DNA from 2 places in the Clostridioides sp. LIBA-2809 genome. Region 2 is predicted to be linked to the other one. Evidence: a T-box and tRNA genes for the amino acid it is inferred to sense, from the RefSeq annotation. Region 2 holds a T-box; the other holds one or more tRNA genes.

Region 1 (3,425 bases), 420 kb from region 2:
ATTGTGGATAGTCAGTATTATATAAATATGACTAATACAAACTTTGGAAATATAATTAACATATGTAAGTTAGAAAAACTTTTAGATGTGGATAAATTTATGGAAAAAGTTATAAAATATGAAAAAGAAATTATAGAGAAAGATGAATTTTCAAAAATAGAAAAGTATTTGTTAAATATTGGAGAACGCTAAAAAAGTTGAAAAAAATACGAATGTTTGATAGAATAAATAAGTAAAGCGTTCGAGAGTATATAAAATATAGAGGTGAATTACATGAAAACAGTTGCAATTGTTGGTTCTCAATGGGGAGATGAAGGTAAAGGTAAAGTTATAGATTATCTTGCTACTCAAGCAGATGTAGTAGTGAGAGGACAAGGTGGAAATAATGCAGGGCATACATTAGTTGTGGAAGGTAAGAAGTATGCATTACATTTAATTCCATCAGGAGTATTAAATCCAAAAACAGTAAATATAATAGGAAATGGTATAGTATTTGACCCTAAAGGATTTTTAGAAGAATTGGAAATGTTTAAAGCGGATAATATAAGTACAGAAAATATAAAAATAAGTGATAGAGCCCATGTCATATTCCCATATCATAAAGAGCTAGATGCATTGTCAGAAGAAGCCAGAGGCGATTTAAAGATAGGTACAACAAAAAAAGGTATTGGACCTTGTTATATGGATAAAACAGAGAGATCTGGAATAAGAATATGTGATTTAATGGATAAAGATAAATTTGCTATAAAGTTAAAAGCTCAGATAGATGCTAAAAATGAAATAGTTAAAAATATATATGGAAAAGAAGAATTATTTGATTTTGAAACTATATATAATGAATATATAGGATATGCAGAACAGATAAGAAAATATGTTGCAGATACGTCAGTTATTGTATATGATGCGGTAAGAGCAGGTAAAAAAGTATTATTTGAAGGAGCACAAGGAACTTTATTAGATTTAGATTTAGGAACATATCCATTTGTTACATCGTCTCATCCAACATCTGGTGGATTTGCAATTGGTGCAGGTATAGGGCCAAATATGATAAAAGATGTTGTTGGTATAGTAAAAGCATATACTACAAGAGTTGGAGAGGGACCATTTGTTACAGAACAAATAAATGAAACTGGTGATAAAATAAGAGAACAAGGTCATGAATTTGGAGTAACTACTGGTAGACCAAGAAGATGTGGATGGTTTGATGCAGTTATAGTTAAGTATGCAGCTAGGGTTAATGGTTTAACTAGTATCTCATTTATGTTACTAGATGTTTTAACTGGATTTGATAAGATAAAAGTTTGTACATCTTACAAAATGGGCGATAAAATAATAACAGATTTCCCAGCATCATTAGATGATTTAGCAAAATGTGAACCTATATATGAAGAATTAGACGGATGGAATGAAGATATAACTCAAGTAGATAATTTTGATAATCTTCCAGAAAATGCAAAGAAATATATAGCTAAAATAGAAGAGTTGGTCGGAGTGAGTGTAGACATGGTTTCTGTTGGGCCTAATAGAGCTCAAACAATAATAAGAAAAAATATATTTGCTTAATATTTTATTAAACAATTTAAGTTATGAATAATAAGGAAAGAGTATCTCAAGGTAATGATTATAGTTATTAGAGATACTCTTTTGTGTTAGATTTGTATTAAATTTTTATTCAGTTAAAATTATTTATGTATATTCTATGTGTAATTAAAGTTGAATTTCTGTATTCTAATTACATATTTTATTTAAAATACTTGTTGAAAATAGGTAGTTCAAGAGGATTTTAATTATATGCTAAAAAAAATAAAAAAACTATTGACTAAAAATTGTACAGCAGTTATAATATAACTTGTGAGTGAAAGAAACGACGAAAAAAGTCGAAAAAATGTGGTCTATTAGCTCAGTCGGTAGAGCACCTGACTTTTAATCAGGGTGTCCCGCGTTCGAGTCGCGGATAGATCACCAAATTATGGCTCGTTGGTCAAGAGGTTAAGACACCGCCCTTTCACGGCGGTAACAGGGGTTCAATTCCCCTACGAGTCACCAGTATGGGACTATAGCTCAGCTGGGAGAGCACCTGCCTTACAAGCAGGGGGTCACAGGTTCGAGCCCTGTTAGTCCCACCATTTTTGAATTAGAGATGAATACTAGATTATATGCTGGTGTGGCTCAACGGTAGAGCAGCTGACTTGTAATCAGCAGGTTGTAGGTTCGATTCCTATCACCAGCTCCACAAAGTACATAAATTCAAATTAATATAATTTTCTATGTTACAGGATACTTTTAAGTATCTTTTTTTGATTGAAAAATTAAATTTAATTACAATAAAGTATTAAGTTATTTGTAATGATATAATTTTAAGATTAAAATTTAGAATCTTTTTAGAATAGTATTATATAATCTGATAAGTTTACAATATTGATAAATTACAAGTAATATAAAGAATTAGATGTATTAAAAATACTTTAGAAGTGTACTTATAGCAGAGAGATTAGTTTCTTTAGTATAAGTTTTAAACAGAGAAGCAAGTTTGTTCTTACCTCTCTATTTAAAAATAAAAAAATGTTTTTTAAGGGCTATTTTATTTAAATCTTTCCCATCTCAAATCATCACCAGTAAATTCTAAAATCCTAAATTTGTCTAAAATTCTAGAAAGAGTTCTTTGAGTATAAGTGTTTCCTATTTGGGATGGTGTTAAGTTGGTTGAGATAATAATTTTTTTACCAGTAACTAGTCTTGTGTTTACAATGTTGAAGATTTCTCCACTAGTAAAAGAGTTATTAAGTTCAGTACCAAGGTCATCTATTATTAATAAATCACAATCAAACAAGTTTTTATAATTATCTTCACTTATCTGATTATTTGTGTCTCTTCTAAATTTATAGTCTTCAAGAATATCTAATATTCTAAAAGAAGTTTGATAGATTACAACATTTCCTTTGTCCAATAATTCCTTTGCAATACAATTGCACATATATGTTTTTCCCAGTCCAGTAGAACCATAAAACAGTAAATTTTCATCATTATCTTTCTTGAAATCATGAACAAAATTTTCGCAGATACTTAAATTATTTAGCATATTTTCTCTAGGAGATATTTCTCCATTAGAACCTTTCTTAGGAGAAAATATATTCAAGTTAAAATTCGAAAAATTTTCCTGACTTAAAATCCTATCTAAATTAGACATTTTATAAGCTTCATTTACAATTTCTTGTTTAAGACAAGAGCATTTTTCACCATTAGGTAAAAAACCTTTGTCTTTACAAGAAGCACATTGAAACTTTATTTCTAGATAATCAAGAGGTATGTTATTTTCAACTAAAAGTTCTTCTTTCTTTACCTTTAAAGATTCTATAGTATCTTTAGATTTATTCACAATTTCATCTTTAGACTTAGGATTTAAAAGTACTGTTCTAGCTAAGCTA
Region 2 (3,425 bases):
AGTAAAGCAGTTAAGTTATCAGTTAGAAGAATTGACAAAAATATAAAATTTGAAGAAAAAGCATTTGAGGGAACAAAAGAATGTATGGACGGTTTAAAGAAAGTTTTAAATAAGGAGATAGAAGCTACCTTTATAGAAGGAATGGGGTGTGTAGGAGGCTGTGTAGGAGGTCCTAAGCGTATTTTAAGTGTAGAAGAAGGTACTAAGAATGTTGATGAATATAGTGAAAGTACAAATATGGAAACTCCATTTGATAATTTAAATGTGTTGCAATTTTTAACTTCTTTGGGAATCAAAAGAGTAGAATCTCTAGGAGAAAAGGAAGAAGAAAAAGTTAAAAAAATATTTAGTAGAGATATAAAAAGTAATAAGAAAGAGAATAAGTATAAAAAGTAATTTTTACTCTTAAACTTATTCTTTTATAAAAGGGAGATATGGGGGATGAAAATTAAAGATAATAAGGCTACTTTTCATGTAATGATAAGGTTATTTCTTATAGCTGTTTTAATTTTAACTGGGACATTATTGGAAGAAAAAATCAATAATGTTCCAGTCCAAAATATAAGCACAAAAGGTGAAAATACACTAGAATTACTTTCTCAAGGGAATACATTAGGAGAAATTATGTATAAAGCATCTCAAGAGGAAACAAAAGGACCAGGGGCTACTTCTGAAAAAGTAGCGTACATAACGATAGATGATGGACCATCAAAATATACAAATGCACTTCTTGATATTTTAAAAGAGAACGATGTCAAAGCGACATTTTTTATGCTTAATCAAAACATGAAAAATCATAAGGAAGAAGTAAAAAGGGTATTAGAAGAGAAAAATTCAATAGGTTTTCATAGTGTAAGTCATGATATACATAAGCTATATAAAAGCCCAGAGGTAACAGTGGGGGAGTTCAATACATGTAATGATACTTTACAAGATATAACTGGTCAGAGTTCAAAATTAATAAGATTACCCTATGGAAGTAAGCCATATATGCCAGAAGGTTCATATAGTAAACTTATGGAGAATGATTATTTAATTTGGGACTGGAATTTGGATACACAAGACTGGAAATCTTCTACAAGTCAAATTGTTAGTAATATATTGTACTATGGAAGAAAAAGAGATGAATTAGTAGTGCTGATTCATGAGAAAGAACAAAGTTTAAACGCTTTAAACAATATTATAAGAATTTTGAAGGAGAGAGGATATACAATATTGCCAATTACAGAGAATATCACACCTAAAAATTTCTGGCAAGAAAACTTACAATAAATTCAATTATAGTAAAAAATAAAGTAAATTATTTAGGAAATAAAACATATAATTTATAAAATAGAATATAAAAAATAGAACATAAGAAAGATAATGTAAATAGAATGTAATCTAAAATAAATAACATGGCGTTAAAATTTAAACAAAAAATAGTATAGTTATTGACATTATAAGATAAAATAAGTTGAAAAAAATAGTATAGAATATAATAATCAGCATATAATATAAAAAAATAATTAAGAAAATTCAGAAAAAATAAAATAAAAATAATTGACAAAGAGAATAATATTTGTATATAATAATATGTAATATTAAAGACTGAGAAGAAGAGGAGTAAGTAAATACTACTAAAAGAGAGGAAAATTCACTGGCTGTAAGATTTTCTAAGTATAAGGTTTGCTGAACGTAGCTTTGGAGTTTCTAAACTGAACTGTTAGTAAGTTTAGACGGTTAGAACCGTTAAATTCTTTGAGAGTCAAAGTTGATGAAATAACATTAAACAATATTTGATTAATGTTATTGTATTTTAAACTTTGGAATTAAGGTGGTAACGCGAGCTTTTCGTCCTTTTAAAGAGGATGAAGGGCTCTTTTTTATTTCTAGATATATTTTAAAAAATTTATTTATAAAAATACAGGAGGCAAGACAATGGAAAATACGAACTTATCAAAAACTTATAATCCAAAAGATTTTGAGGCTAGGTTATATAAAAAATGGATGGATGAAGGGTATTTTAAATCTAAACCAAATCCAGATAAAAAGCCATTTACAATAATGATGCCACCACCAAACATAACAGGGCAATTGCATATGGGACACGCTCTTGACCATACACTTCAGGATATATTAATAAGATGGAAGCGTATGGATGGGTATGAAGCTTTTTGGCTTCCAGGAACTGACCATGCTTCTATAGCAACTGAAGTTAAAGTTGTTGAAAGAATAAAAAAAGAAGAAGGTAAGACAAAGTATGAAATAGGTAGAGATGAATTTTTAAAGAGAGCTTGGGACTGGAAGGATGAATTTGGAGGAAAAATATCTAACCAACTTAAACAATTAGGAGATTCTTGTGATTGGGATAAAGAGAGATTTACCATGGATGAAGGGTGTAATGAAGCAGTTATAGAATTCTTTGTAAAACTATATGAAAAAGGTCACATATACAGAGGGAATAGAATAATAAACTGGTGCCCAGATTGTAAAACTACTTTATCAGATGCAGAAGTTGAGCATGAAGAACATGACGGAAACTTTTATCATATAAAATACCCACTAAAAGATAGTGAAGATTTCTTAGAAATAGCTACAACTAGACCTGAGACGATGATAGGGGATACTGGTATAGCAGTAAATCCGGAAGACGATAGATACAAACACTTAATAGGAAAAACAGCAATACTTCCATTAGTAGGAAGAGAACTTCCAATAGTTGCAGATAATTATGTTGACTTAGAGTTTGGAACTGGTGCAGTTAAAATGACTCCAGCACATGACCCTAATGATTTTGAAGTAGGATTAAGACATAATCTTGAGCAGTTAAATACTATGAATGAAGATGGAACTATGAATGAAGTTTGCGGAAAATATGAAGGTATGGATAGATTTGAATGTAGAAAAGCTATCGTAGCAGACTTAAAGGAGCAAGGTTACCTAATTAAGATAAAAGAGCATAATCATAATGTAGGAACTTGTTACAGATGCCATACAGTAGTTGAGCCTAGATTATCAGAGCAATGGTTTGTTAAGATGGATGAACTTGCAAAACCAGCTATAGATATTCTTAAAAATGGAGAACTAGAATTTGTTCCAGAAAAATTTGATAAAACTTATTTACAATGGCTAGAAAATATAAGAGATTGGTGTATATCAAGACAATTATGGTGGGGTCATCAAATACCAGCTTACTATTGTCAAGAATGTGGAGAAATAGTAGTAGCAAAACAAATGCCTGATAAATGTCCTAAATGTGGAAGCACTCATTTTAAACAAGATGAAGACGCATTAGATACTTGGTTTAGTTCTGCACTATGGCCTTTCTCTACTCTAGGATGGCCAAATAAAACTGAAGCTTTAGACTACTATTACCCAACAAGTGTACTTGTTACAGGATATGATATAATATTCTTCTGGGTAGTTAGAATGGCTTTTGCAGG

The links. A T-box is a leader RNA that pairs with one kind of tRNA and senses whether it is charged. The one in region 2 lies ahead of ACTG44_RS18170 (valine--tRNA ligase), so its partner is inferred to be a tRNA-Val.
Region 1: it has a tRNA-Val gene. The T-box ahead of ACTG44_RS18170 (valine--tRNA ligase) is inferred to sense a tRNA for this amino acid. The anticodon was not compared.

Annotation. Positions count from the first base shown of each region.
Region 1 is NZ_CP197004.1:4,271,786-4,275,210, reverse strand. Features, by position in the region: gene ACTG44_RS20150 (hypothetical protein) at 1-192, shown strand, start outside; gene ACTG44_RS20145 (adenylosuccinate synthase) at 274-1,563, shown strand; tRNA gene ACTG44_RS20140 (tRNA-Lys) at 1,890-1,965, shown strand; tRNA gene ACTG44_RS20135 (tRNA-Glu) at 1,972-2,046, shown strand; tRNA gene ACTG44_RS20130 (tRNA-Val) at 2,051-2,126, shown strand; tRNA gene ACTG44_RS20125 (tRNA-Thr) at 2,159-2,233, shown strand; gene ACTG44_RS20120 (ATP-binding protein) at 2,582-3,425, opposite strand, start outside.
Region 2 is NZ_CP197004.1:3,850,411-3,853,835, reverse strand. Features, by position in the region: gene ACTG44_RS18180 ([Fe-Fe] hydrogenase large subunit C-terminal domain-containing protein) at 1-396, shown strand, start outside; gene ACTG44_RS18175 (polysaccharide deacetylase family protein) at 442-1,272, shown strand; T-box leader at 1,584-1,844, shown strand; gene ACTG44_RS18170 (valine--tRNA ligase) at 1,921-3,425, shown strand, end outside.